DNA from 3 places in the Virgibacillus dokdonensis genome. Region 2 is predicted to be linked to each of the others. Evidence: riboswitches for the same ligand, from Rfam matches in the RefSeq annotation. Region 2 holds a riboswitch; each other region holds the start of a gene.

Region 1 (10,764 bases), 2.1 Mb from region 2:
TAACATAAATGGTCTTATTTGGCCACAAGCTATATTAGAAGCAGCTCAAGAGGCAAAGGCTCCTGTTATTATTGCTTCTTCGGATAGATTGGTGGATTATCTTGGTGGTTTCAAACTAATTTCTGATATGGTTCGTAATCTAATGGAAGTTCAACAAATTACTGTTCCGGTTGTATTACATTTGGATCATGGGCAAAGTGTAGAAAGATGTTTTGAAGCGATTGACGCTGGATATAGCTCTGTGATGTACGATGGTAGCCATTTTCCAGTTGCTGAGAATATTAAAAATACGAAGCAAGTAGTAGACTATGCACATGTAAATGGTGTATCCGTTGAAGCAGAAATTGGTACGGTTGGTGGTTATGAAGATGGTCTAATAGGCAATATTTGTTATGCCAATTTACGAGAATGTGTAGAGCTTGTGGAGAAAACAAGAGTCGATGCGCTTGCCGCTGCACTAGGTTCTGTACATGGGAAGTATGTTGGTGAACCAAAGCTAGGATTTAAGCAGATGGCTGAAATATCTAAAGAAGTTGAAATCCCACTTGTCTTACATGGAGCAAGTGGAATACCGTTAGACCAACTGCAAAAATCAATACGCTTGGGGCATGCTAAGATTAATATTAATACTGAAATGAATATAGCTTGGAGAGAAGCACTACAACAAAGTTTAGTAGAAAATCCAGAAGTATATGAGCCAAAGAAATTATTGGAGTTAAGTAAACAGGCAATGAAGGAAACAGTACATGAAAAAATCCAAGAATTTGGTTCAAGTAATAAAGCAATGAAAAAAGTAGAATAGAAGTAATCGTTGATGCTTGTTTTGTGTTTAACTTATAGTTAACTAAACTTGAAACATCATAGTAACCGTAGGAAGTCGAATTTGCTTTTGTGACTTTCTGCGGTTATTTTATGGCGTTAATCAAGAAATTGTTGATGAAAGGATGAACAAATCCACCTATGAACGAAGGTGGGTATAGGTAAAAAAGCTTTCATATCTTAAGAGGTTTAACTGTGCAAAAAAACGAACATATGTTAGTATAATTGTACAGATTAATTTTGAAAATTTAATTATAGTGAGGTGAAATATTGTATAATTCTCTAAATTACTTTTCAAATGAATAATTTTTGGAATTATGCAAAATCTATGACGGTAGAAGGCATGTGCCAGGAATAAGGTAACTTAACTTTGATGGAGGGATGCAATATGAAAGCGAGCACTTTGACTGTTTTTCAAGAAACATCGGGTTGTTTTAATTCGGTAAATGAATGGAACGACATGTATAATTTCTTTCACGTGAAGCAAACAGAAGAAATGCTGTGTGATGAACAAGAAGGATATATGTTTACGGACGAAAAAGAAACAGAAGATGCTAAGCAGCATATATTACGAAAGGCATTTAATAACATCGTTTTTGTTGAGCGCATTCACCAAGTTGCCTACCGTAATGCTTTAACAAACTCAAATTTAAAAAAAGAAGAAGATCATGCTGATGACATTTTCAAGCAATTACAAGCAGCGTTAACTACTACGGAACAAAAGGATTTACTTACCGAATTAGAGGCTGCATGGAACAGTATGTATGCCGTTTTCTTAGAATACAGTTATTGTCAAGGTATAGCTGATAGTCCTGTGATCCATAAGGAACTAAAGCAATATGGAATTTGTATTTTAAAGGAATGTGCATAGGTTCATTTCATTTTACTTTTGCTTGAATTCTTACATGATAAAGTAACAATATAGATGAGGACACCCTGAAGTTAGCGTGATATTAAACTAACTGTTGGGTGTTTTTATTATTGTATTCAATAAGTATAAGTTAGGAGAATGCCGGTGGGGGATATTGCAAATTAAACCATAAAGGGATCCATCTATGGCAATAAAGGTACTCTGCCTAGATTTTTACAAAAAAGATAGCAATTTTGAAATAATTATATTAGGCTAAAAGTAGATAAGGAAGGGGAAGTACAATGAATAATAGAAACCCAACCGACAGTTTAATTGTCCTAATGATGTACAAGAAGATATTCAAAAGTAGCTACACTACCTAGTCGTTTTAATTATCTTTTTTTGTAAAATATGTAAAATTTTTATTTAAAATAAGAATAAAAATGGTAGATAAAACATTAGGAGGAGAGAAATTTATGTGTGAAAAGAAAAAAGCTTTACTTTTGGTCGATGTACAAAAGGCTTTTGATGATAAAAAATGGGGCGAGAGAAATAATCAAGATGCAGAAGATAATATGAGAAAAATACTACAATTATGGAGAGAAAAGAAGTGGATAGTAATTCACATACAACACACGTCTGATAATCCTCATTCCGTATTTCATATGGCGAATAAAGGCTTTGCTATCAAAGAAATAGTTGAACCAATCGAGGGGGAAGTTATCATTACAAAAAAAGTAAACAGTAGTTTTATTGGTACTAACTTAGAAGAACAATTAAAAGCAAATGAAGTATCAACCGTTGTAATTACGGGATTGACTACACCGCATTGTGTATCAACGACTGCAAGAATGAGTGGTAATTTAGGGTTTGATACATATCTGATTTCAGATGCTACTGCAGCATTTGGATTGAAAGATCAAAATAATAGATATTATGATGCAGAAACTATACATAATGTATCTCTGGCTACATTGCATGGTGAATTTGCCACGATACGGACAACGGAGCAACTAATTAACAGTTTATAAAAAAGTATTTCATTACAAGGTGCAATTATGCAATCCTTTCGTTTATCTCAAATAATTTAGAAAATGGTGCAGCCAGGGTTTTTATCCGGGTATAAGGTGCTGTAAGCCTCCCACTTCAAAAATTGGAGATGTGAGTTGATCAAGTCTAAGTGGGAGATAACAGCACCCAAATCCCCGATTCGTTCAGTTGCCTTTAGGTGATACCCTTGCGGTACTAACATCAGTGGGGGATGAGAAAACCACTCATTGAGGTTCACTTTATCTATTGTCCTCTTAGAAAAAATCTGTTTTCCAACGCTTTAAATTTACCAAACTAGATAGACTTAATATTCAAATGGACGGCTATAGTTCCAATCTGAGTTGTGCAAAGTTGAAGAATTACGGTCTATCTTATAGGAAACAGAAAATGAATCGCTTTCACTATTTTTACTCCATGTTTCAAAAAAATATAGGATATAAGTATCATCATCAATAATTTCAGCTTTTGTTTCTTGAATTATATGGTATCCGTCAATTTTCACTTTAGAAATACCTTCTTTTTGTGGGAATTTTGCTAGCATTTCATCTCCTTCTGAGGCAAATTTTATAGCATCTTCTGCAGTAAATGGAGGGAGAGGCTCTGATGCAAATTGAAAACCACCCCACATGAATGCTAATATAATAACTGGAAACGATAGACTAATCCAAATTGCTTTTTTGCTTTTTATTTTTATATAGAGAATGCGATCAATCACAGCGTATAATAATGCCAGAAATGCGCCAAATAAAATGAATAACCAATTAAAAAGAAAAGAGTCAAGAGTCACCACAATAATACCGAAAAATCCTCCAAATAAACTATGTAATAGAATGTAAAGCCATCTATTTTTAAAGATGCCTTTTTTATGAATGAGCTCTACTATAATTGAAATAGGACTTCCATATAAAAGCAGTACAGGAAAAATATAAATGCTATAAATGAAAGTCCACCCTAAAAAGTCCACTTCTAAATAATAGGAAGCTGATTCTATTGGGAATAGATAAAAGATTGCAAAGTAGATAGCAATAAAGATAGTTAGTATGTAAGAAGTAACAAGTTTTCTTAATAAAAGGGGGAGAGTGTTCATATTAACGCTCCTTCAAAATTAATAAATGTTAGATAATTATTTTCGGCTAGAATATAGTTTTGACTGGATATAGAGTGAATTCATTCCTAGCTATAAACAATTATTATCTGTTCTATATCCATGTTGTAGTAAGTTGAAAATTAGGATATATCGTTATTATGCAGAAAAAATTTCGTTGTGTCCATTGTAGTTCAATTTTTCTATATGTTCATGATGATAAAAAATAATCATTAACCTGGAACTTACAGATTTTCTGGAGAAGAGGAATAATTCTATACATTAAAAAATCAGTGAAAGATAGGTTTCTCTCACTGATTTTGTATTTATTTAAGCCATCGAAAGCTCATGCCAATGTCTGTCAGAGAACCAATTTTCCTTTATATAGGACATCTCCCAGAAGGCAAGCTCGTATTCTTTAGCAATGATAAATTGCTCTTTCATCTTTTCTTTTTGCTTCTCCGTAGATTCGGATGCAATTTGATTAAGCAAATGAATCTGTTCATTGGTTGAATCTTGAAACCAGTCACTTGCATAGGTAGCAATCCAATTTTGATAGATTTTTTCGGTTGGTTTTGCATTTTCGTACGTTTTTCCGATATCTGCGTATAACCAATAACAAGGCAACATGGCTGCAATAGCTTGACCTAGGCTTCCAGATGCTACAGCGCGATATAAGTGTGATGTATAGGCGTAAGCAGTTGGGGCTGGTTTGAAATGATCCCAATCTGTATCTGTGATGTTTAAGATTTCTGCATGCTGTTTATGAACGGTTAGCTCTGCTTGTGCAGTTCCTTTTGCTTTGTCAGCTAGCATAGCTGTTACTTGAAAATCTTCAGCTAATGTAGCTGCCAAGGCATGGACTTTTCCATAGTGCTTCAAGTAATAAATGTCTTGTAAAATATAATACTTGAAAATGTCTAGGGATAAATCACCTTTGGCAATCCCTTTTACAAATGGATGTTTTACACTTTGCTCCCAACTCTTTGCGGTTACTTCTCGTAATGTGTCTGTAAATGACATAAAAAAATTCCTCCTCATACATACATGTTTTCATTGCTCGAGGAAGAAAGGGATATACTTAATACACGCAACCTATCTGTGTAAAAGGACTTTTTGTCCATACATATAAAAATGAAACAGGTAACGCTGTTAAGTAGTTTTCCACTTCCCTCCGCTGGTACAAACCAGATCAGGTTCTAAGGGTCGTTGTCTCAGCCGCCAGTGGGGCTCCCCTAGTAGAAATACTATACTTGAAGCATATCATAGTGTCATACAAAGTCAACTTTATTTTTCAAGAGATAAGAAAGTATAAAAATTTGATGCTATGGGATAACCAAATAACCGAATGAGCCACGTCCCGCTCCATCGCCCAGCAACTAGGCGACTTCATGAATCCGCCCTACGATAAGTCATCATGGGTTCGTGCCTCACCGTGATTTCTAAAACTTCAGTTGATTCGCTCCACTCGCTACGTTGCTAAACGGGCGCCCCGAGTCTTTGTTCTAATACTAATTGTATTTGTTATAGCGGGTGGATATAAAGCAACGAATGTTCTATAATAGATGTAATCGTTAGGAGATGGAAAATTGAGACCAGCATTAACGAAAGATATTCATGTACAAACTTTCAAAGACTACTATTGGTTAAAAGAAGAGTTACAATTATTTTGTAAGCAAAATGGCATTCGTACTTCGGGATCGAAATTAGAACTTACAGACCGCATTGAAACTTTCTTGCGTACAGGTGAGGTAAAAAAGCCAATCCGAAAAAGAAGCGGTACTAAAAAAGCAAAAACAAAAGACGAATTAAGCTTAGATACTGTAATTACGGAAAATCATCGTTGTAGTCAGCATGTGCGGGCTTTTTTTAAAACAATTATCCCGAATTTTCACTTCTCTACGTATATTCAAAACTATTTTAAAGAAAATGTCGGTAACACGTATCATGATGTTGTTCAAGCGTGGTATGAGGAGGGCGAATGAAAGAAAGATCCGTCATACAAGAAAACGATTGCTCCACAATTTGAATATAATCAATTTATTCGTGACTTTTTGCAGATCCGGCTAATAAAGGAAAAAGTAGGGAAGATGCAATTAAAGCTTGGAACAACATAAAGCAACGTCCAGGGAGTAACAAATATACGGCAAACAAATAACTGAGGTTTATGGATGAAGAGGGGGGTGTACAAATTGAACTATAAAAATATTATATTTGATTTTGATGGAACCTTGGCAGATTCAAAGCAATGCAGTGTATTAGCAACACAGAATGCTTTTAAAGCGTTACGACTACATATACCGTCTGCGGATACTATCGAACACTATATGGGAATCCCAATTGAAACATCTTTTAAAAAAATGGCAGATCGAGAGTTATTGAAAGATGAGTATAAGCTTTTATTGCAAACTTTCCGTGAACAGTATAAACAGTTAGAAAGCGATTTACTAACCGTTTTTAAGAATATACCAGAAGTGTTACATAAAATGGTTTTAGAGGAAAAATTGTTATTTGTTTTATCAAGTAAAAAGACAGATGTACTAAAACGGAATCTACAAAGTTTAAACATAGGTACTTATTTTCATGATATTATAGGATCAGACAAAGTATCTCATTATAAACCGCATCCTGACGGTATTTTAAACATCGTTGAACAGTATCATTTAAAAAAGGAAGAGACGGTTATGGTAGGAGATGCTATATATGACTTACAAATGGCTAAAGCTGCTGCTATTTCATCATGTGGAGTGACTTGGGGGAGTCATAAAAGAGAACAATTGACGGAAGAAAAACCTGATCATCTAATAGATGAAGTCATGCAACTTGTATATTCGTAATTTAGCTCCTTTTGTTGTTATTGGAGGGAATCATGAAAATTGAAACGAAACGACTTTTATTAGTTCCTTGTACAGAGGAAAACGTAAACATGGTTTTAGAACGAGAACAAAGTGTTGGTAACCATATCTATCAACACATAGAAAAGTTGCAAGAAGATCAAAGTCAATTGGGCTGGGGACCGTGGTTGATTTGTAATAAAGAGAATACACTTTTAATTGGTAATGCTGGATTTAAAGGAAAACCGGGTATAGAACGATCGGTAGAAATTGGGTATGGAATCATGGATGATGCTCGTAATCAAGGATATGCGACAGAAACTGTTGGAGCGCTTATAGATTGGGCCTTTGCTTTCGCTTCTGTAGAGCAAATTCATGCAGAATGCTTGGTTACAAATTTGCCATCCATAAGCGTGCTGGAAAAAGTAGGGATGCGCAAAACAAAAGAAGTAGATGATAGGATAAAATGGATATTGAAGAGAAACAGCGTTAACGAGGCTTAGTAAGATTGCCTTGTTGACGCTGTTTTAATTTCCCTATAGGAAAGTATAAAAGTGTAAAGGTTCATAGTATAAGAAAAACTACGCCTTTCGCCATAAGGCTTGGCGATAAGCCAAGTTTTTCTAAGAATATATTTAGACTGTTTTTGTATTTCAGTGACTATATGAATGGAAATATAACGAAAAGAAAACGAGGTTCATCACAAAAGAAGCGAAAGCGCTTTAATTGTTTTGTGATAGATTGTCGAAAATAGACTTATTTCTTATGGTACGCTTTTGTTAGAGGAAAGGAGGTGAAAGGATGGAAGGCGTTAAAAGAAGATTTATTAAATACCTAATACTGAAAGAAAGTGTGGGATGCAATGAATTAATAACCGAGTTCCAATTTACGAAGCATGAAGTTATGAACATAATGAAAGATATGAATCAATCTTTCAAAAAAGATGTCATTATTTCAAGTGATGAAGTAGTCTATATGTCTGAAGTTGGTAAGATGATCTGCTATAAGAAATTTTTTCTAGATAGAGAAAAATTATTTAGTCAACATGAATTTGAAATTCGCTACCATTTGATTCTTATTGCATTAGCAGTGGATAAAAAATATTTATCCTTACTGGAATTAGCAGACATATGCTTAGTGAGTAAAAATACGATATTAAATGATATGAAACCACTGAAAGAAAATTTACGTTTAAAAGGAATTGAAGTGGACTATTCTCGCAAGTTAGGTTATTTTATGAAAGGTTCAGAGTTTACAATAAGAAATGTATTAGTAACAGCAGTGAAAAACGTGCTTCGGTCCTCGGCAGGGCGAATACTGTTGGAAGAAAAGAATTTTGTAGATAGTTCAGAAATATTTCGGTTGCAAAAAAGACTGGAGCGAGTAGAGAGTAGAATCGGTATAACATTAACCGATGAACAATTAGATGAACTTCCATATATTATTCACTTTGTTTTAAAAAGGGCGAGCAAATTCAATCGTAATTGGTCCTTTAAAATAGAAAGCTATGATATTAAAAACACTGTAGAGTTTCCTGAAATACAGCAGATGTTTTGGGATTATAATGATTTAACACAAAGCGATTTGCTTTACTTATCCTTACAAATATTAGCATCCAATATGGTAGAGTCAGCGCTATTTATTACAGATGGGGACGAGGTATCTCAAGCAACGGATCATTTTATTGACAATATTGAAGTGAATTTGGCTATTAATATGTATCGTAGAAAAGAATTAAAGCATAAAGTACTTCTTCATATGAGACCTGCTATTTACCGAAGTTTGCTTGGTTTTCAAATTAATAACCCACTAACAAAAGAATTTTTAGCTCAATATCAAGAAATCTATCGTATAGTAAAAAAATCTGTTAAACCTTTTGAAGATATTATTCATAGGGAGATGTCTACAGAAGAAATTGTTTACCTATGCATGATTGTCTTAAGTTGGATCTATGAAACAGAAGAGACAGAAACCATTTTTAAAGCTGTAGTGCTATGTCCAAGCGGAACATCCATATCTAAACTATTATTAGTGACATTACAATCCATGTTTCCAGGAATAGACTTTATTGGTGCTTATGCAGTTAGACAGTTTAAAAAAGGTGGATACGAGGTTGATTTCATTTTTACAACGATTCCAATTAATGATCATCGAACCACTTTTATTGTTCCACCAATTTTAGATAGCCAAAGTAGGATGGAATTAAGAAGTAAGGTGCGAAATGAGATGAAAAGTGATAGTAATAGATTCGTGCATTCACTGGTAAAGTTAATTCAACCTTACGTTCCAACACAATATTTGGATGTTGTTTCTAAGAAAATTGGTTCCGTCTTAGTAAATCAAACAACTTGTGATTATTTGAACAATTCATTGGAGCACTTTAAATTTTCTATCGACCATATAAGCATTATGAAAGAGGATGTGAATTGGGAGGAAATTGTTGATCGTTCCATGTTACCTCTTTTAAGAAGAAATAGTATTACAGAAAAATATATCAATAAAACTAAAACGATTTTCTACCATAATTATGAGCAGATGTTAATTGCTGCGAATGTTTATTTGCCTCATGCAGCAACAGAATATGGGGTGAAAAAAAAGGACTTCCAAATTAATATTCTAAAAAAACCAGTATTTACCCCTACTGGTGAAGAAGTAAAGATAGTTGTAGCGTTAGCTCCTTCTGTTGATAATGATCACGTACCAACTTTAATTCGATTAAACAATTTATTTATGGATAAAAACGTCATGTGTGAAATGATGAAGGAAGATAATATATTTACCATCCAGAGTATTCTTAACAATCTAGGAGGAGCAGAAGATGGGTTTCGAAACTTTATTTCAGAAAGAACTAATTAAACTAAATACTGAATTTCATTCGTCGGATGATATGTTTGTAGCGCTTAGTCATGATTTAATAAAAAACGGTTATGTAGAGGATACTTTTAATCAAGCAATCATCGAAAGAGAAAAAGAATTTCCAACAGGATTGTCTACAGGAAAAGCATTGTTAGCTATACCACATACGGATACAAAGCATATTACAAAGCCATTTATATATGTTGTAAAGGCTAACAAGCCAATGAAATTTTTGCAAATGGCAACTACGGACACGTGGCTTGAAGTAAATATCATATTTATGCTTGGTATAAAGGACCCAGCAAAACAAGTCGGTCTACTTTCAGTGATTATTGATAAGTTCAAGGATGAGCAATTTGTTCATACATTTCAATCTATTTCAAATGAGAAAGAGATGCTTGCATTTTTAAAAAACAATTTTAGGAGAGATGAAAAATGAAAAAAGTAATTGTAGCTTGTGGTTCAGGGGTAGCGACTAGTCAGACGGTAGCATCAAAAGTAAAGTCAATTTTGGAAGAAAAAGGTGTTCGAGCAAGTGTAGAAGCAGTTGATATTAAGTCGTTAGATCAGTATATAAAGACCAGCGATGTGTATATTTCAATTACAAAAAATACAGAAGAATATGATATTCCAACTCTAAATGGAATAGCCTTTTTAACCGGTATGGGAATGGAAGAAGAAACACAAAAATTGCTAGATGCATTAAAGTAAATAGCGTTTTAATTTATCGAAGAGACGAAATAGTCTGGTCGAATTATAGTAACTTTTATCTATACGAGGAGGTTAAATGGTGGAACTGCTAAACACAATATTTTCATATATTTTAGATTTAGGTGCTTCTGTATTTGTTCCGGCAGTTATGTTATTAATTGGTATTTTTGTAAAAATGAAATTTAAAAATGCTTTAAGTGCAGCCATTACTTTAGGTGTAGCTTTTTTAGGAATGAATCTTGTGATTGGCTTCATGCTTGATGCTTTAACACCAGCTGCGCAAGCTTTAGCAGAGAGAACAGGCATTGAATTAACTGCTGTTGATGGGGGATGGACGACCGCCGCTTCATTGTCTTGGGCTTGGCCATATGCATTTCTTCTATTTCCTATTCAGCTTGTTATTAATGGAGTGATGCTACTGATAAATAAGACAAAAACGTTGAATGTTGACTTATGGAACGTATGGGGGAAGATTTTTACAGCTGTGCTTATATACGGTGTAACAGGAAGTATGTATGTCGCTCTTATTGGTTCAGCTATAGTAATCATTTTTGAATTGG
Region 2 (10,155 bases):
TTATATGAAGCAACGTTTTCCAGAGAGGAATTTATATATTGGAATGGATAGTGCTTTAGCGGTGGGGCATCCAGCCGTTTTATCAGCTTCTTTGTTATTAGTGCCCATCACTCTGTTTTTAGCCGTGATATTACCAGGTAATAAAGTGTTACCTTTTACAGACTTAGCGACGATTCCTTTTCTTATCGCTTTAATGGTACCTGTTTTTAAAGGTAATATAATTCGGACAGTTATTGGTGGAGCTTTTTATATTGGCATTGGTCTTTATATTGCAACTTGGGTAGCTCCTTTAGTAACAACGACAGCAATGAGTGCCGGTTTTAATATGGGAAATTATGGGGCGATTTCTTCGCTTGTAGATGGTGCAGTGTGGACAACTTTTCCTTTCATTTGGCTAACAGGAAGGATGCATTGGTTTAGTTTTATAGTTTTTGGGTCATTTATAATGGGTTTATTCTTCTATGTTAACAGACGAAAGAGACGCAAACATAAAAATAATTCCTATTGGAGGAAATAAAATGATTAAAATACTCGTAATTTGTGGTACTGGGGTTGCAACTTCTACAATGGTGAAAGAAAAAATACGTGAATGGCTAGAAAAAGAAAAGCTGATACATCAAGTATCGCTTTTTCAATCTAGTGTAGCAGAAGCAGTAAATCAATATGATATGTATGATTTTGTTATCTCAACGACTATTGTACCTGATGAAATGAAAGATTATGTGATTGACGGTACGCCATTCATATCGGGAATAGGGGTAGAGGAAATGTATCAAATAATTCGTGAAAAAGTATTTAGCTGAGAATAGAAATAGATATAATCTGCTGAATGATCGTACAGTTTATCGTACAAGCAGAACTACGGCTTACGTGATGAGAATGGGCTATCAGTCTTGTCTTTCTCAGGCTTTAAACAAACGATGCGGTTGGAAGGAAGTCTCATGTATTGAATACTCCCCTCCGAACATATATCATAGTTTGACGATAAAAAATTCCCACTACTATCATTATTGTAGAAGTGGGAATTTTGTTGCTCCTATTACGCAAATAACTCTTTTACAAATTAGGAGCCTTACGATTTTTTGTCTTTTGTTCATAAGCGTAGCCAATTTGAAATAGATCTTGTTCTAGAAAAGGTTTGCCGATAAAAGTAGCTCCAACTGGTTCACCGTTATCGTCGAATGAATGATAGAATTCTTGCAATTGAAATTTATTATTGGTAGTTCGTTGTTAGGTTTTTTGGTAGCGCATTTCCTATTTAGAAGCGATCAAGAAGTTGGGGAGGAGCAAAGTGAAATCTATGCAGAATAAAAATGCTGAATTAAAATAATTATCATTCGTTTTTTGGCGATCTGTTTCTGATAGCGGGAAACTTAAGATGTGATTTATTATGACAACTTTGCACAAGGATGCAACAGAGTATGCTACTTTCTGAATGAATTGCGGAAAAATGTATTATTGAACGAGGGATGGTAAATCATTTAGAGAGCCTAATATCATCCTATACTAGGCTCTCTCCCCTATCCATATTATAAACCTAATTCTTTTAGATCATTAACCATGGTGTCGATACTATCAGCTTGTACACCGTTGTATTTTTTAAAGACTTCTCCTTCAGGGTTAACTAAGAAAAAGCTCGTACCATGTGTTACTTGATCGTTGCCTTCAGGAGGGGGAGCGACCATGCTCTTAAATGATTTGATAGAAAACTCTTTGATCTTCTCAAAATCATAGCCTGTTAGAAAGGTCCAGTTATCTAAATTTGCTTGGTATTCTTTAGCGTATTCTTTTAATACGTCAGGTGTATCATATTCTGGATCGACACTGAAAGAGACAAATTGAATATCTATATTTTCTTCATTTGTCTTTTGTTGTAACTTTGCTAAATTAGATGTCATCGGTAAGCATACGGTTGTACAATTTGTAAAAATAAAATCAGCAATCCAATAGTTCCCCTTCAAGTCCTCTAAGGAAAGTTCTTCGTTATCTTGCGTAGTATACGTAAAGTCCATTACTTCTTCTGACATATTTGGTTCAATCTTTTCTTCTGCTCCACCACAAGCTGTTAGAAAAGCAGCTAATACTAGTAAAGCAACCCCTATAAACTTTTTCATCATCAACTTCCTTCCCGTCTTGTTACCCCCACGTATATTTGATGTTTAAAAGGTTATTTTAGAGCTTCAAATTCAAGTAATTTGTCTCTCCGTTCAAGAGTTGGAGGTCTGCTGAGCACGAGTGTAATTAGATGATAGCAGCACCTACATCCCCTGATTCAGAGGGGTTGGTTCTGATCATACCTTTGTAGTACGAACGATCCTAAAGTGATGAGAAAACTTCCAACAATGAAGATCATGACATTCTTTCCCACTTTTAACTCTTCAAAAACCCTTCTAACATCTGTTAACAATATAAAACATAGTTTAACAAAATTGTACCAAGTAAACACTTCCATCGCAATATGGATATGTGAAGGAAAAATGACAACTTGTAATAGATTTTGATATGGACAGCTCGGTTCATTTGTAACGTATATTTCAGTTATCTATTATTTCGTTACAGCAATTCCTGCAGTATCTTTTACACCGATTCTTGTGCAGTGAGTAGATCGCAGACTTCTACTAAACTATCTACTACTCGATACGTTTTGATGTACATTTCTTCATCAGGTTCGACTAAATCAGGTACTACTATACAATTTATGCCTGCTTGATAAGCAGCTCTTAAACCATTTGGAGAGTCTTCTAGCACCATTGCCAATTCGGGGGTTACATTTGCGCGCTTACATGCTTCAAGGAAAATATCAGGATGAGGTTTTCCGCGTGTTACTTCATCCCCACTCATATAAAAGTCAAATCTAGCTTTCAAATTTGTCATCGTCAAATAGCGATCAATCGTTTCTAATGAACTAGAAGAGGCAACACATTTTTTAATCTTTCGTTCATCTAACATATTGAGAAGTTCTGGAACACCTTTCATTATTTTTAAGCCATCGTTTTTTAATACTTTCTCAGATTCATAGAGATAGTCTTCCACTATGAGGTTAAAGGAAAATTTTTCCCCGTATACGCTTTTTAATATTTTCTCATCTTCTTGGTTTCCAGCACCAATAATCTTACGGTATATGTCTAGTGTTAGGTTATACCCAGCATTTTTCATCGCCTTTTTTAAGGCTTGGAAGGCAATCCGTTCCGTATCAAATAGTAAACCGTCCATATCAAAAATCATTAATTTTAGTTGATTCATTGTATATCCTCCTAAATGAATGTAAAATGTTTGTACTTTATTAGTACTGTTCTTAGTTAGTAATGAAAATACACAGACGGAACTTCTGTAGAAAGTGCGTGTATTAATCTTTCAGGTTGATTATTAACGCACTTCAAGTTTAGAAAATCCATGTTTATTATAGCAATGATTAGAGCAACTAGCTAACATTTGGGTGAAAGGGAGGGGGTGAATAGTAGTATAATAAACATAGCTAACATAGAAGAGATGTCACAAATGATGCTGTGAATTAGGAGGTATACGTAAGTGAAAAAAATTGCGAAGGAAAACTATATTTTGTCAATGTCACCAAAGAACAAGCCTGTTGAAACAGTTTTTTCAGAAGAAACAATTCTATTTGAAACGTACGATTGTTTTAGTAATGAAATGAAAAGCGAAGACGATTTATTCCACACAGTCGGGTGGGATAAAATTAATCCAGCGACAGGACCGTTGTTTGTAGAAGACGCCAGACTAGGAGATACATTAAAAGTGGATATATTGGATATTCAAATCGCTAACCAAGGCGTAATGTCCATCACGCCAGAAATGGGGGCTTTAGCAGGTAGTTTTACTGATGAAAAAACAAAAATTATTCCGATAAATGATGGGAAAGCTATTTTTAATGAAACTTTACATTTACCGATAAAACCTATGATTGGGGTTATTGGAACTGCTCCACTTGATGAAGATGTGCCAACAGGAACGCCAAAAGATCACGGTGGAAATATGGATTGTAAACGAATTGGAATAGGATCTTCCCTTTATTTACCGGTAAATGTAGAAGGGGCTCTTTTGGCAATGGGAGATGTACACGCAGTTATGGGAGATGGTGAGGTAGTTATTTGTGGATTAGAGATTGCTGCTGAAATTACAGTTAAAGTTAGCTTGATTAAAGGACAACCTTATCCACTTCCGTTTTTAGCTGATGACAAACATGTGATGACGATAGCGTCTCGTGAAACGCTAGATGAAGCTTCTAAACAAGCAACGAAACATATGCATACTTTTCTTGTGAATGTACTGAAAATGGAAGCGCATGAAGCAGCAATGTTTCTATCTGTGGGAGCAGATTTAAAAATTTGCCAAATTGTTGATCCGTTCATGACATCGCGAATGGAACTTCCGGTGTGGGTGCTGGATAAATACGGTTACCAACTACTGTAGAGAATAATTTTTCATGATTTTTATGTGAAGAAGAGGTAGAGAAAAGGAAAAAATAAGCTTACAAAAATTAATGGGTCTTCTTGAGAGAAATCGTAGGGGGAAAACTCCCTAATCCCCCTACAAGTGCAAGTTATTTTCTTTTTGCAGCGATTAAATGAATCGTATGTAACTGACCAGTATGATGGGCTTCATGGAATGTAGCAACTTTTGCTAGTCCGCCGATTGTATCTTGCCCTAGAAAAGGTTTTTCCAATGGGATAGCAAAATATTCCGTGTCCAGTTTCATAGCACGCTCCATTTGTTCTTGCAGTTTTTCTCTTAATTCTGCAAGGGATGGGACATTTTCTGGCCAATCAGCAGGTTTTGTACCGTTTCCAAATAGAGAAATAAATTCCTCTGGTAAATGCTTTGTTTGGTTTGGGAAACCAAATAGAAATTGCTCCGCGACAGTTAAAATATGTCCGATATGCCAATGTACCGTATTATTTAGTTCGTCTAATTGTTCGTCAATTAGTGATTCATCTAGTTTATCTAGCTCCATAAACAGCATGTTACGATTCAACGCAAATTGTTCAATTAAATCTTTACTCATTTTTCATCCCCCTAATTGCTCAATTTGAGATTAGTATAACAGAGAAGTTACAAGATGAATAGTTTTATACCTATATATGTATAAGAAATATTGTTTTAATTTTTTACATTGATTTCATTGTTAATCCCTAAAGTGAATTTAGTAGAAATATAATACTAAATAGTAGCTCGAGGATTTGACACTTAGAGTTATTAGACATGTTTCCAGTCTTGAACAGAAGTTTTATGTACCTTAAAGGTAATGGAAGGAAATTGCTGGACATATGGTTTTATGTGCTGTAAGGTAGAAGATAATAAAAATGATGAATATTTGAAATCGCTAGGGGTGCCATTTTTAATGGCTGAGATCAACGTACAACGTTGGGACTCTTTGAACCTGAACTGGCTAACAAACCAGCGGAGGAAAGTGACTGTAAGGCTATTTTACTGTACATAGTCTTACTTCTATATATGTGCATACATGTCACTTTTTCCGATGTTGGAGAAAGTGACATTTTTTGTTCTACCTTTCATGAAAAGCATTCGCTTTTCATGTTAAGATGTGTTGTATAAAAAGACTTCAATTTCTCCATAAAACTGTTTAAACGAATGGGAGGGGACCTAATGCAATTATATGCGGTAACGAATGGAGAAACGGAAGAGACAAAATTAATCAATACAATACTAGCAATTGCTCCTTTCGTAGATCACATCATTTTAAGAGAAAAACAGAAATCGAGATTTGAATATTCGCAATTTGTGCAGGAATTAATAAACAGCGGTGCTCCAAAAGAAGTACTTTGTGTTCATACGCATGTTAAAATTCCGTTTTTAACGGGAGTAAATCAATTGCATATGCCTGAATACTGCACAAATATAGGGGAGATAAAGCGCTTATTTCCCTCTTTAAGAGTGGGGCGTTCTGTTCACTCTTTGGAAGCGGCAAAATATGCTGAAAATAATGGGGCTGACTATGTGATGTTTGGACATATTTATCAAACAGATAGTAAACCAGGTATAAAACCAAGAGGATTATACCAATTGGAACAGATCATTCATGCAATTACAATTCCAGTCATTGCAATTGGTGGGATTACAGGAGATAGAGTATCCGACTTTAAAGATATTGGGGTAACAGGTGTTGCTGTCATGTCGGGGATTTTTAGTGCATCTTGTCCAAAGACAGCTGCTATGAGCCTACGTAAGGAGGTAGAGAAAATTGAAGGATCATTATGAAGTTGTCGTTGTTGGCGGTGGAATTATTGGTCATGCTATTTCGTATCACTTAAATAAAAATAATGTAACTACCCTTGTTGTTGAAAAACAGCAAAGTGGAAGAAAGGCGACAAATGCAGCCGCCGGAATGTTAGGTGTACATACGGAGAATAGTAATGCAAATGAGTTTTATAAATTTTGTCAATCTAGTAGAGATATGTATCAGGAATTAAATTGGGAATTGTATCAACTAACATCTATCGATATTCAGTTAGCTTCTGGAGGCATGGTGGAGCTTGCTTTTTATGAACAGGAAAAACAAGCAATGGAATTAAAGCGACAAGCTTTCCCGAATTTAGAATGGGTGGACCCAAGGCAACTGAAAGCATGGTTTCCCATGTTAGGTAAAGAAGCGATTGCTGGCATTTACATGGAGACGGATGGGCATGTGGAACCCTCACGAGTTTGTGAAGCTTTTAAACAGGGGGCTATCGCAAAAGGTGGCAAGGAGAGAGAGGATTGCCATGTGTGGAACATAAACCACGTAGCCAAAACTTTTCACTTGGATACAGATGAAGGTTTGATAACAGCTGAGCGCGTAGTAATTGCCACAGGGGCTGAGAGTGGGCGATGGTTTACAGCAATGGGGCTAGTTAATCCAATGATACCAGTAAAGGGGGAATGTTTATCAGTTATTTCTAGCGGTATTCAGTTAAAACAGACACTCTTTTGTAAGGATTTTTACCTTGTACCAAAACGAGATGGTCGCTATGTTATTGGCGCAACTTCCGAACGCTATAATCAATCGTCCTATGTTTCTGTGGGAGGAATTGAATCTTTGCTAACACATTTTAATACTATTTTTCCATCTTTTCGAAATGCTAGGATAGATTCTTTTTTAACAGGTGTGCGACCTGGAACAGAAGATGGGATACCTGTTATTGGAGAGCATCCTTCCTTACCAGGTCTTTATTATGCTACTGGGCATTATCGAAATGGGGTATTGTTGGCGCCTGCTACTGCGCAATTAATTGGTGACCTAATAATGAATCAAAACCAAAAAGTTATAGAAAACCTAGTGTCTCCCCAGCGTTTAGCGATGGTTAATAGCTAAAACCAGAAAAATATTTCCGAAGATACGCACTATTAAGGCGAAGATGTATTTTATAAAAAACTAGCTTCTGGTCAAGTTTTTTTATGGGGAGTCTACATTTTGCTAGAATGATGATTCCATAGCTTTATCGTTTTCTATATTGTTAAAAAAGAGAGGAGGATATGGTATGGAACTGCATGTGAATGGAGAGACATTGCATTTTGCCAAAGAGACGATGACAATGCTTGATTTGTTGGAAGCTTATGACATACAAGAAAAAGTAGCAGCAGTAGAAAAAAATAAAGAAATTATTGGCAAAAAAGATTATCCACAGACGATTTTGGAAGACGGAGATAGAATTGAAATTGTTCATTTTGTAGGAGGAGGTTAACCAATGTTACAAATCGGAGAGCGAACATTTGCATCTAGATTATTGTTAGGTACGGGAAAATATCCAAGTTTCCAAGTACAAAAAGAAGCCGTAAATATATCAAAAGCAGAAATTCTAACCTTTGCTGTTAGAAGAATGAATATTTTTGACACAAAAGAACCAAATTTATTGGAAGAATTAGATTTAAAGAAATATACCTTATTGCCGAATACAGCTGGAGCTAAAACGGCAGAAGAAGCAGTGCGGATCGCACGTTTAGCAAAAGCATCTGAACTCTGTGATATGATTAAGGTAGAGATAATTGGATGTGATAAAACATTATTACCAGACCCATTTGAAACAATGAAAGCATCTAAGCTGTTACTTGAGGAAGGTTTTACCGTTTTAACGTACACATCGGATGATGTCGTATTAGCAAGACAGTTAGAAGAAGCTGGTGTACACGCAATCATGCCTGGCGCTTCTCCAATTGGCTCTGGGCAAGGAGTAATAAATCCGCTAAATTTGCAATTTATTATTGAGCAATCGAATGTTCCTGTTATTGTTGATGCGGGGATTGGAGCAGCAAGTGATGCTAGTTATGCCATGGAATTAGGCGCTGACGGAATATTATTAAATACGGCTGTATCTGGAGCGGATGATCCGGTTAAAATGGCAAAGGCGATGAAACTTGCGGTTGAATCAGGGCGATTAAGTTATGAAGCAGGAAGAATACCGAAAAAAACATATGCAACCAAAAGTAGTCCAGATACGGCGATGATAGAATGATAAAACAGCGTTATTCACGACAAGAGTTATTTGCTCCAATTGGAACAGAGGGCCAACAAAAACTAGCTAATAAGCATGTCGTTATTGTTGGAGCTGGTGCATTAGGAAGTGCAAATGGGGAAATGTTAGCTCGTGCTGGTGTTGGGAAAATCACCATCATTGACCGCGATTATGTGGAGTGGAGTAATTTAAGTAGACAACAGTTGTTTACAGAAGAAGATGCAGCGCACGCTCATACGAAAGCTAAAGCGGCATCTAGGCGGTTACAAGCAATTAACGGATCCATTAGGATTGAAGGGGTTGTTGAAGAATTTGCAGCCGAAACCGCAGAAGCACTCATGGAGTATGCTGATTTTGTAATTGATGGAACGGATAATTTCAATACGCGGTTTATTATTAATGATGCTTGTGCCAAATGGCGTGTACCTTGGGTATATGGAGGATGTTTAACGAGTTATGGCATTGTTTTAGCCATTATGCCTGGGAAATCGCCTTGTCTACAATGTTTAATTGATCAAATTCCGCAGCAAGGGAGAACCTGTGATACGGTGGGAGTGATTGCTCCGGCTGTTCAAATTACCGCGGCATATCAAACGGCAGAATGCTTGAAATATTTAACCGGACACGAAATGTCGCAAGAACTGCTTAATTTTGATGTTTGGGAACGAAAGCATGTATCAGTGAATGTAAGTTCGTTAATCAATCCGCATTGTCCGTCTTGCTCAACGAAGGCAACGTACCCATTTTTAATGAAACAACAAGGAATACAGACAGCCGTTCTTTGCGGAAGGGACACGGTGCAAGTACGCCCTGCACAAACCAATAAATTGTCTATTCCTTCCTTAGCGAAACAGTTAAAACCGTTTTCAGATTCGATGAAAGATAATGGGGAATTATTAATTTTTACGATTAAAAAAAACCGTTTTGTTGTGTTTAAAGATGGTCGAACATTAATTCACGGAGTAAGTGACGTAGATCAAGCTAAAAAGTTATATCAGCGTTATATTGGAGCTTAAAAGATAAGCCCCCTGACATTGTTGCTTCGTTATTGAATAATTGAATGCGACTTAAGAGATGACAGGAAAAAGATGGAATCATTTTTGGCCAACTTGTATGAACAGGATTAATGCTGTGTTTCATATAGAACAACCTTTAAATGAAGGAAAAGGAGCTGTCGCAAAATGCATATTATGCATTTGCTGACAGCTCCTTTTTATATATGAGATTGCTCGTTTTAAGATGCATTATTTTATTTATGGTGATAAAAGGAAATTTAATCGGTTTTTGACGCACTTAAATAAGCCTCGCCTTTTTTTATTTTTTTAAGCTGTCTTTAATGGATGATAATAGAGGTTTAGGCGATTAGCTTGGATTTTCGTATGTATTTTATTGAGATTATAACCAAATGCCAGGATTAAAAGTTCGTTTCGTACATTACCTGTTCCTCGCGTACGAAACTTCTTCAGATGATAATCTTCCTTCAGTACGCCGAACGTTCCTTCCACTTGAATGGAACGATTCATACGGTACAGTGTGCCTGTTTCTGTTAGAATATTTTCTTGCGCTGTTTCCCGGTATGCCAGAAATTCCTTGGCTACATGCAGTTGGCGATTCCCTTTCGCTTTTGTACATTTTTCTTTGAGCGGACAACCTGTACAATCTTCACATTCGTAGACGGTTACCTTAGATT
Region 3 (10,764 bases), 1.8 Mb from region 2:
TGCTCATTTGTTAGTACTTAGTGACCCTGAATTGATTAATCCTATGAAGAATAAAATGAATGAAGAAAATGTAAACGCAGAAGCTGCGCTAGATGAAGTTGCTACCATGTTTATCGACATGTTCAAAAATATGGACAATGATTATATGCGAGAAAGAGCAGCAGATATATACGATGTAACAAAGCGTGTTAAAGCCCATCTATTAGGGGTTACTTTCCCAGACCCTGCATTGATTGATGAAGAAGTAATTGTAATTGCAAAAGACTTAACACCATCCGATACTGCGCAATTAAACAGAGATTTCGTTAAAGGCTTTGCGACAGATATTGGTGGCCGTACATCCCACTCAGCTATTATGGCAAGATCGCTTGAGATCCCAGCAGTTGTTGGTACAAAAGAAGTGACGAGCACCATCCAAAAAGATGATTTAATCATCGTTGATGGTAATGAAGGGGTTGTAATTGTTAACCCAACGGAAGAAATAGTCGCAACTTATGAGAAAAAACAAGAAGAATTTGCCAAGCAAAAACAAGAGTGGGCAAAACTAAAAAACGAACCTACATTAGCTGCAGATGGCGAACAAGTAGAACTAGCAGCAAATATTGGTACACCAGATGACGTACTAGGCGTTTTAGACAATGGTGGGGAAGGTGTCGGCTTATACCGTACAGAGTTTTTATATATGGGGAAGAGTCAGCTCCCAACAGAAGAAGAACAGTTCACGGCATATAAATCCGTGCTTGAGCAAATGGATGGAAAACCTGTTGTTGTTCGTACTTTAGATATTGGTGGGGACAAAGAGTTAAACTACTTAGATCTCCCTAAAGAATTAAATCCATTTCTAGGTTTCCGTGCCATTCGTTTTTGCCTAGATAATGAGCATGTATTCCGTCCACAATTACGTGCATTACTACGGGCTAGCGTTTATGGAAATCTAAAAATTATGTTCCCAATGATCGCTACGTTGGAAGAGTTTCGCCAAGCAAAAGCCATTCTAATGGATGAAAAAGAGGCTCTTTTAAAAGAAGGAAAAGAAGTATCCGATCATATTGAAATAGGGATCATGGTAGAAATCCCTTCAACTGCCGTTATTGCAAAACAATTTGCAAAAGAGGTAGACTTCTTCAGTATCGGTACAAACGACCTTATCCAATATACGATGGCCGCAGACCGAATGAACGAACAAGTTTCCTACTTGTACCAACCATACCACCCAGCCATTTTAAATTTGGTAAACAATGTTATTGAAGCTGCTCACAGTGAAGATAAATGGGTAGGCATGTGTGGGGAAATGGCAGGAGATGCTATTGCGATTCCTATTTTACTCGGTCTTGGTTTAGATGAATTCAGTATGAGCGCTACATCTATTTTACCTGCACGTACACAAATACGTGACCTAGATAAAGGAAAGTTAGCATCCTATAAGGACGAACTTCTTTCTATGAGCACCGCTGAAGAAGTGGTCCAATTTATTAAAGAAAAAACAGAATAAGTTAGATAAAACCGCAGAACGCTTTCGTTTTGCGGTTTTATACTACTATTTTAATATGTCTTTTGTTGTCATCGTACAATTGCAAATGCGTTTTCGTTTTTCTTCATTCCCTCCCCCTGCAGGTCTACGGTATACAGGGCTAACTAAGAAACACTATTCGCATCTTTTATTATTCATGCTAATAGCCTACGTAGTACTTTTCATCCTCCCTTCTCCCCTAAGTGAAGAAAAATTTTTTAGTAGGACTGTTGTTATTACATTTTCCCTGTCATGGTACTATTTCCCCGTCTCATTATAACCGCTTATAACTAACGACTATTCCTTTTTTAGTACGCTGGGTATTGGAAAGATATTTTCTGTTATTTAAGATAAAAGCATTTTATTTGCCCACTTATTAGTCTGTTTTTCTCATTCAAGAAAAATTGTTTTGTTTAAAACAGCGAGAAAAAATAACTTGCATTCGCGTATAATTGCTTATATACAACTTCTAATGGTGCTGCTTTCAGTTGTGACATTTTATGTACTGCTCGATGAATCATACTGGGTTCTGTCATTTCGCCTGCGAACGGCCCTTCAAAAGGCCACGGTCCATCTGTTTCCACCATCATATGCGTTAAGGGGTACCTTCGTACAAGCTGTTGGATCTCTTTTTCATAGCAAACATCTGGCGTAATCGATATTAAATATTCATTTTCTATCATCCGTTCTACGGTTCGTTTACTGCCTTTGAACCAATGAAAATGTGCTTTTTGAATAGAATGCTTTTCTAATAGATCACATACGACATCTGCATCTTCATAAACGGCATGCAAACTAATTGGTAGGTCAAGCCGCTTGGCTAGCTTTATAAATGCCTCTAGGACTTTGATATAAGCTTCTAATTTTAATTTTGGATCTGCTTGCCGTTTATAATATGGTAAACCAACCTCACCAATAGCGACCACTTCATAATGGTGCTTTTCGATATACAGCAACAAATCTGCCAGATCTTCCTCTGTTGGAAGGGTTTGCTCAGGATGAAAACCAAACGCAGGCTTCACCCTTTCAAATTGTTTGTGTAAATCAAGATTTACTTTGCAAGATGGTAAGTCATAGGACACGCTAACCATTGCTTCTAGTTTCGTTCGCTCTGTTTGCTGGAGGATTTGTTGTCGTTCCTTTTGTTTATACATGTCTAGATGGATATGTGCATCGATAATAGCTACATTCATGCTTACTCCCTCAATTCATAATAAAGCTGTTTTTTATAATCTAAAAAAGATTTGCTTAACACAAGTTCCTCTTCACGTGGTCTCTCAAAGGGGATAACAAGCTCCCTTTGAATCCTTGCTGGTTTATTTGACAATACAAGAATTCGATCGGATAAAAATAATGCTTCTTCAATATTATGGGTAACAAACAAAATGGATCTTCGATGTTTTTCCCATATAGATAGTAACCACTTTTGCATTTCCGCTCTCGTAAATTCATCCAAAGCAGAAAAAGGTTCATCTAAACAAATCATCGATTGTGGACTCTTCATACTACGAAGAAAAGAAACACGCTGTTTCATGCCTCCTGACAATTCATGCGGGTATGCTTGCTCGTAACCTTGTAACCCAGCTTTGGCAATCATTTCCCGTGCTTCTTCTTCATCTGTCTTGCCAAGAACAATTTCTTCCCCAAGCAAAACATTTTGTAAAACCGTTCGCCATGGAAAAAGCGAAGCGTTCTGTGGCATATAGCTAATATTTCCACGTAATCCCGAAATATCCTGTCCATTTAAATAAATAGCACCTGTATCTGGAGCGGTAATGCCACCAATTATATTAAATAATGTACTCTTCCCGCTCCCTGATGGACCTAATATAGACACAAACTCACCATCTTGAACCGAAAAAGAAAGTTGCTGTAACACTTGCTGATTACCAAACGATTTACTTACATTTTGTACGTCTAATTTCCCCATTTCATTCTCCTTCTTCCATATCGCAATGAAAAACTATAGCGTTATTATTCATCTTCTTGAGCAGGCGCTTTTACCACTTTTCGTTCTACAAAAGAAAGCAGTCCAAAAAACAGTAAACTTAACGTGACAATAAACAAAATCGCAACAAATACGCGATCCGTTCGAAACGATGAGGAAGCAAGTGTCATATAATAACCAATTCCCTCACTCGCACCAAGCCATTCGGAAATAACTGCCCCCATTACACTATAAGTAGCTGCGATTTTCAAGCCACTGAATAGGGATGGTAAGGCATGTGGCCATTCTAATTTGAAGAAGATTTGCCGTTTATTGGCACCAGCCATTAGCATATAATGATGTAATTCACGACTTGTTTGTCGAAACCCACCCAAAGTAGCTATCGTGATTGGAAAAAAACAGACGAGTGTAATCACAATTAATTTAGGTAATATGCCAAAGCCGAACCAAACAACGAGTAATGGAGCTAAAATAATGATTGGAATATTTTGTGAAATTATTAATAATGGATAGATCGCCTCTCGTAAAACTGGCACTAAATGTAAACAAATAGCAACTAGGATTCCAACACTACTGCCAATAACAAATCCTATCACAGATAGTTGAATGGTTGCCCAGAGATGATGATTGTAATCGCTCCAGCCAATGATGGTTTCTTGCCCAATAGATGTAGGGGGAGGCAAGATCCATTCCGGAACCTCAAATAGCTTACTTGCTGTCTCCCAAATGATAATCAAAAGGATGAGGACCAAAGCTGGCCGCCATCCTCTTCTCAATACATTCCTATCCATTACCGATATTTCTCCGTTAACGTATCCATCGAAGCCCCTGATGGCTGGAAAAATATCTTCACTTGCGAAATAACGCTTGGACAACCTAATTCTTCCATCCGCTGGTTCATTTTCTCCACAATCTCAAGCAAGTTGGATAATTCCCCTTCCATCGTCGTTTCCAAAGGGCTTACATGATAAGGAACCCCAGAAGCATCAATAATCGCAATCGCTTCATCTACATAAGGAATTACATCTTCCCCGTTTTTCGTTTTTGGTATAATTTGTACACTTACAAGTGCATTAGCCATGACGTCTCCTCCGTTACTTCTGTTTTGAATCTAAGTGTTCGCCACAAAATAATGTGACGTTTGCTCATTTATTGTTTAACGAATCCTTGCTCTTGCTTAGTTGTTTGGTAAAAATTCATTCGTAAACGCTTTTTCACTGTCAAGAGGCTTATCAAGTAAATCATTGTCATACATCCAGGTCGAATAATTTTCCCATACTTCTAGTTTTTGTTCGCCCCATCTAGCTGCATCATCTTGATACTTATCCGCTAACCATTTTTGACTTGCCTTTACTAAGTCTGCGTCCAAATCAGGCTCGGCTTGAATTAAAATCTCGGCCGCTTCATCAGGGTTTTCAATTGCTAGTTCATACCCTTTTGTTACAGCAGCTAAAAATTGCTTAATCGTATCTGGGTCTTCTTCTATCATCGTTTCATTGGTTGCCAATACTGGCGTATAGTAATCTAATTTTTCCGTATAATCAGTAAGATAAACCATATTGATCTCTTCATTTCGAAGTTCCGCTTCAATGCCTGTCCAACCATAAAATATCCAAGCAAAATCAATATCACGTTCTACCGCAGTAAAGAAATCGGTATCGCCCATATTAACAATGTCCACTTTCTCAACGTCAGCATCATCTTGCTTCATCAACGAGCTAATTACTGCTTTTTCAAGGGGGGCACCCCAGCCGCCATACGTTTTTCCTTCGAAGTCTTTAGGCTCGGTAATATCTTTTTCCTTTGGCGAGGCAAATCCAGACGTATTATGCTGAATAACTGCTGCAATTGATACAATAGGGATATCTTGTACTCTTGCTTCCGTAATCCCTTCTTGGTAACTTACACCAAAATCAGCCTTACCAGAAGCCACTAATTGATCAGCACCTGCTTCTCCTGGCATCTTAATATCAACATCCAATCCTTGCTCTTCAAAGTAACCTTTTTCCTTCGCTACATAGAGTCCTGTATGATTCGTATTTGGCGTCCAATCAAGCACTACAGAAACTTCTTTTCGTGCTTTATCTGCTGATTTTTCTTCTTTACCTTGCTCACTGTCATTTGCATTGCATGCTGTTAGTAAAACAATGAGCAAACTAAGCATAATAAATCTTTTCAATCTGTCTCCTCCTCCAGTATAACTACAGCTATGTAAGGTGCAGAGAATAAGGAAAACTTTATTTCACGATCGACTTAGCTTTCCCTTCATTGATGGATAAATAACCTGATTGGGAAGTCTAGCAACAATCCATTCTCTCTTAGATTTGTTGTTGATATTGGATGTTTATCATTTTGAAAAGCACGCATGAGTTTAAAAAAAGCCTTAGGCGATTACGTACACCTAGGGCTTTTTGCACATGCAAATGATACTTTCTTGTCGACATGTTCCCTACGCTGGTTTTACCCAGATCAGGTTCTAAGAGTCCGTATCTTAAGGATACAATCTCAACCAGCAACACTGGTCCCCCTACAACGCTTGTATGCTATTATATAGTTGTCTTTCCATAAGTAACTATGCCATATTTGAAGGGATTTAGCAAGTTTTACTGCCCCCTAATAACGTGTCTTCAAGCTCTGCGTATATTTAATCCCTGTAAAACAAGAATTTCTCTTTTCAATTCCTTTAAGTCTATATCATCTACCGACTTTTCCAACGGAACATTCCATTTCTCTTATTGTTCAAGACCCTCTTCTAAATAATTTTCTGTATCTAGTTTCTTGATTTTCCTTAAAAATCTTGAACGTTCCTTATCGGTTTGTTTATATAATTTAACCAACCTTTTATATCTTCTTTTTAAGGATAAATAGAGTTGCCTCAATAGATGAGCTTAGTCTTCTTTGCAATAACATCATCGCAAATGCCGTACTTTGACTACCATTATTTATTGCTCGATTGAAATATTGAGTTCCATATTCCGTTACTGCATCATATAACTCTAAAATAAAATGGAATTGTCTTTGACGTACGTTTTGGAAAAATCAGTGTTCCATTCAAAATTGCTGAGATTTTCTTTTAAACGTCTAATGTTTCCTGGATTGGCTCATCCATACTCATACTAGAAAAGACGTCTTCATCATTTAATTCCATTAAATGTCTGAATTTTCCTTATCCTCTTTATGTGGTGTTGCGGTTAACAACAGACAATGTTCCGATTTTCTTAGCAATGCTTCTCCCAACTGATAGAGTTTTGTTCTAAAGGTTTTCTTCTTAGCAGTTCCTTGTGTATAAGCAGCCATTTTATGAGCTTCGTCAATTATTATTAAGTCAAAAAACTAGCTTCTTGCATAAGTACTCTTACATCATCACGTATATCCCAATACACGAAGCTAGACAGCAGGAATTTCCCGCAAAAGGGTTTTTTACTCCATATTCATTTACCACATTCCGATTGATAATGTGAAAATGTAGACCAAATTTCTCACTCAGTTCTGCTTGCCATTGTTTCCAAACAAAAGGTGGAACTAGAATAAGAATACGATTGACGACTACCCGTGCTTTTAACTCCTTCATCAGCATACCTGCCATAATTGATAATTGTTTTACCTGCACCTGGGTCGTCTGCTAGCAAAAAACAGGTCTGTGGTACTTGAAGCATTCTGCCATATACTGCTTCTATTTGATGTGGAAGTGGCAATAATTTTTCATTTCCTAGTGTTCTTGTTCCGGAAAACCTCATTTCATTTTCAAGAAGCAAGTATTGAATATAATTTAGTACATCTGCTGCCTGTATATAGTCATTCTTTTTCGAATTCAGTTGTTGGAAGTCTTTTATCCTTTCTTGTTCCATCATTAATTCATAATATTAATTTGTATCACGTCCAATTGCTTCCAGGATACAAAAACCTTCAACGAACTCACAGTTTTTTATTTCTACACCCTCTGGAAAGTATGTACTTGATACGACATCTCCTCTTTTAAACATACTAAAAAACCTTATTCTGCGGGTTTTTATATTGGATTTCTTTCAATTACTAAATCTTTAACTCCTTGGCGATAAAAAGAAAATGATTTTCTTTCCCGTAACTCTGTGATATTTAGTTCACAGTTAAACGGGAAAAATAATGGATGATTTTCGATTAAATCTACGTGTAGTGCATCACTATCCAATACATTTAATAAAATTTGCACGAAGAATGATTGTATCAGTGAACTAGTAATTATGATCTTTTCACTTATAGTATAAATACTTTTACTTACTGGTTGAATGATATTCCAAGCCTTCATACTTCCTAATACCGCGCTAGTTGCAACCTCAACCCGTCTTCGGTCACCATATGCTTCCTTCATCCGATTGTTAATTGCTTTACTTGAAACTTCGTCTTGTAATTGAAACAGTCGACCAAATTCATTCGAAACATCTTTGAAAAAGGGGTACGCAGCAATCGTTAATCCCCAGTGTACAAGAAGCCTCTCTTCATTTGTTAATTGACTAAATTCCTCCAGAATTTCGTCACGAATTGGTTTCAACTCATCATCAACTCGATACCATATTTTCATTAACATCGTAATGGCATTTTTTCTTGATTTTACACCTGTAATATCATCACGTAAATAGTTGTCTAAAACGGTGTACATCTCTTTACGCGAATGCTTCTTGGTTTGATTAGCTGTATAATCCAGGTGATTTAGCAAAACTTTTTGATCAAAACCGACTGGTTTACTCACCTAATCCACTTCCTTCATTTTTTTGTACCTTTACAAAAGGAACAATTACTTCTTCTATACTAGCTCCACCATGTGTTACAATTGATTGGCTTTTAGGAACAAAAGCTTGGCCATATTCTGCAAGTAAAACATGGTAATTTTCAGGCAAGCCAATACTAGGCCATTTTTGAACAGGTAGTTTTGATGCAGCATCTTCATATAACGTCATATCATTATAAATTCGTACACGCTCTCCTTTTTGCTCGACAAGGACACCTTCGGATATACGCCCAACTCCAGTTGCATCGGTGTTTCCATGATCAGATGTTAGATAAATGGAAAAACCAGCATCCGTCAAATCAGACAGTAAATTCACAAGATAGTTTGTTTGTAGCCATATTGTTATGTTTGAAGTAATGCTTTTTTCTCCAAGTACTGCATGATGTGTAAACCGATCTATCACGTCTATAACAGCACCATATATTTTGGTAGACCGTTGTTTTAAAGCTTTAATATTATTACGTTCATAATTTTCGTTTCCAAGTCCCTTCTGATAGGTGACATATTGTTTTAAGACACCTTGATTCTCCCAGAACGATTTCCAAAGCCTTTCTTCCGCTGTTGTTGTTTGAATCGTTTTGCCGAAGGTTATAGGAATATTTCCAGAGAAGATTGCTTGGCGCGATACGGATGTTAAAGTTGGAACCCAGGCATAGACCTGTTGCTCTTCAAATAAAAAATCTTTCTCTTTCAAAAAGCTTTGAACCATTCGCCATTGAACAAAATTCATCCCATCAAGGACTAATAACGCTATTTTTTCATCACCTTGTCTGTTTTTACTCATCACATGTGGAATGTGATGAACAAGTTTTGGTTTTGGATATGGCGGCAAACTTGTTAATGTATGGTATTGATTAAACATCCAATGAATAAATTTACTATTAACATCTTTTAAGATTTTTTCTACTTTGACAACATGACTGTTATTTTTTATTAAAGCCACCTTAAGTTCTGCAATTAAATCATTTATATGAAACCAATCTTTATATTGAGTAGCACTAGATAAACAATTTACTATTTTATCGCACAAATATTTTAGTTGCGTGTCGACTTTCTCTTTATTAGAGACTTCTTCGATTCCCATACGCATCCATTCAGGAACAGCATCTGGTATTGTTACGCCTTTCACCTTAGATAACTTTCCTTCAAGAAATAAATCATTCATTAACCTTCTTACATCATTATTTGCTAATGGACTGCTTTCATACATAAAAAATGCATCGTTAATCTGCCCTTGTTCCATTTGCAGGCATTGTTTAACAAGATCTTGCCAGCTGCGCTCTATAAAATGATAAAAGAAGGTTTGTGATTTAATTATCTGTTTTAAAGGCAAAGATTTTAAAGCAGGAACTCTCAGCCATTTTTCTATTAGGTAATCCTGGACAATATTGGGTAACTGCTTTGTTTGATAGTGAATAGACAATAAAATCTTATATAAACCTGCTTCACTGTCTATCATTTCATAAGGAATTTTATATACGTGTTTAATAATATATTCTAATGTTTCTCGCTCAGATGAAGTGCCCTGATACTGTTGATGGACAGTATACAAGACATCTAAATCTTCTCTATCCACTTGTCGGATGATATTTGCTGAGAACTTCGGGAATAACGTTTGTAAACTAACCTTTATACTCAATGCTTTTCTTTGAAATTCGTACGGAAATACAACATCTTCATTTACATAAATTAGTAACTGACGTTCAGACATATTTGCACGATACTGTTGTTCATACAGAAATCGAAATGTAATACTATCTTCAAATCTAATTGCATCAAACCCCTGTGATTGCAACTCTTTTAACACAAATTCATCGTTTAATAAATTATCCTTATCAAGCACCAAAATTATAGGTGCTTGTTGAAATTGAATTTTATCGATTATATGTTTACGCCATCCGAGCATTTTTTTCACCATCTATATTCCTAAACGTATACATGCATTATCATAATACATTAGTAATTTATCGTCTTCTTGAATTACTTTTTCAGGAAGACGTTCTCCTACCTTGACAATCTTATTAAAATCCTTTTCACTGTAAGCCTTCTTAAATCCTGCACGAATAGCTTCTGTACGGAACTGACGTAACTTCTTTTTATTTCCTTCCATTTCTTCTACATAACCATTAAACTCGCGTAAAAGAGATTTTTCACGGAGTTTTTCTAAATCGGCTTGCTTTGTTGGATTAGGAACATACCAACGATTTTTGGCTTTCTCTACAACCCTCGAATCACTAGGATCCAAACCACGTAAATCTTTATAAGTTCTGCGTAAATAAGCTACAATTTGATTAGGAACTCCTTCATCCCCATCATATAATAAGAAATTTTGATTTAATAGATCATCTAATTCAGGCAACAATTCATGCTTTGCAATATGCTGAATTTCCTTCATAAAATTAGGATGTATATCCTGACGTGATTGAGGTTTCTTCAACAATTGTTGACGGATCCACTCGATAGCACTAGTCTCATCTGAAACAAATAGACTTAGTTGAGAAAACTCCTTCATCAATGTTCGTTTTTTATCATATTCAGCAA

The links. Region 2 has a riboswitch for thiamine pyrophosphate ahead of B2C77_RS06240 (thiamine phosphate synthase). Riboswitches for the same ligand answer to the same signal wherever they lie in the genome.
Region 1: linked by a shared signal. The riboswitch ahead of tenA (thiaminase II) and the one ahead of B2C77_RS06240 (thiamine phosphate synthase) in region 2 are both predicted to bind thiamine pyrophosphate.
Region 3: linked by a shared signal. The riboswitch ahead of B2C77_RS14490 (ABC transporter substrate-binding protein) and the one ahead of B2C77_RS06240 (thiamine phosphate synthase) in region 2 are both predicted to bind thiamine pyrophosphate.

The regions. Positions count from the first base shown of each region.
Region 1 covers NZ_LT745763.1:3,092,600-3,103,363, reverse strand. Annotated here, with positions in the region: gene fba (class II fructose-1,6-bisphosphate aldolase) at 1-802, shown strand, start outside; gene B2C77_RS16110 (hypothetical protein) at 1,208-1,690, shown strand; gene B2C77_RS16105 (cysteine hydrolase family protein) at 2,146-2,700, shown strand; gene B2C77_RS16100 (hypothetical protein) at 3,024-3,683, opposite strand; gene tenA (thiaminase II) at 4,134-4,826, opposite strand; TPP riboswitch at 4,956-5,050, opposite strand; partial or broken gene B2C77_RS16090 (DUF6434 domain-containing protein) at 5,393-5,961, shown strand; gene B2C77_RS16085 (HAD family hydrolase) at 5,996-6,640, shown strand; gene B2C77_RS16080 (GNAT family N-acetyltransferase) at 6,673-7,140, shown strand; gene B2C77_RS16075 (BglG family transcription antiterminator) at 7,439-9,493, shown strand; gene B2C77_RS16070 (PTS sugar transporter subunit IIA) at 9,456-9,932, shown strand; gene B2C77_RS16065 (PTS sugar transporter subunit IIB) at 9,929-10,204, shown strand; gene B2C77_RS16060 (PTS galactitol transporter subunit IIC) at 10,284-10,764, shown strand, end outside.
Region 2 covers NZ_LT745763.1:971,183-981,337, forward strand. Annotated here, with positions in the region: gene B2C77_RS06210 (PTS galactitol transporter subunit IIC) at 1-517, shown strand, start outside; gene B2C77_RS06215 (PTS sugar transporter subunit IIB) at 519-803, shown strand; gene B2C77_RS22330 (hypothetical protein) at 1,186-1,311, shown strand; gene B2C77_RS06220 (SCO family protein) at 1,530-2,117, opposite strand; gene B2C77_RS06225 (HAD family hydrolase) at 2,578-3,243, opposite strand; gene B2C77_RS06230 (acetamidase/formamidase family protein) at 3,529-4,428, shown strand; gene B2C77_RS06235 (DinB family protein) at 4,559-5,020, opposite strand; TPP riboswitch at 5,331-5,441, shown strand; gene B2C77_RS06240 (thiamine phosphate synthase) at 5,623-6,234, shown strand; gene thiO (glycine oxidase ThiO) at 6,218-7,327, shown strand; gene thiS (sulfur carrier protein ThiS) at 7,494-7,697, shown strand; gene B2C77_RS06255 (thiazole synthase) at 7,701-8,465, shown strand; gene B2C77_RS06260 (ThiF family adenylyltransferase) at 8,462-9,481, shown strand; gene B2C77_RS06265 (transposase) at 9,788-10,155, opposite strand, start outside.
Region 3 covers NZ_LT745763.1:2,733,519-2,744,282, forward strand. Annotated here, with positions in the region: gene ptsP (phosphoenolpyruvate--protein phosphotransferase) at 1-1,492, shown strand, start outside; gene B2C77_RS14470 (TatD family hydrolase) at 1,924-2,703, opposite strand; gene B2C77_RS14475 (ABC transporter ATP-binding protein) at 2,706-3,440, opposite strand; gene B2C77_RS14480 (ABC transporter permease) at 3,485-4,249, opposite strand; gene B2C77_RS14485 (thiamine-binding protein) at 4,249-4,539, opposite strand; gene B2C77_RS14490 (ABC transporter substrate-binding protein) at 4,636-5,637, opposite strand; TPP riboswitch at 5,888-5,997, opposite strand; gene B2C77_RS21440 (DEAD/DEAH box helicase) at 6,606-6,755, opposite strand; gene B2C77_RS14495 (hypothetical protein) at 6,938-7,309, opposite strand; gene B2C77_RS14500 (hypothetical protein) at 7,468-8,184, opposite strand; gene pglZ (BREX-3 system phosphatase PglZ) at 8,177-10,141, opposite strand; gene B2C77_RS14510 (DNA methyltransferase) at 10,142-10,764, opposite strand, start outside.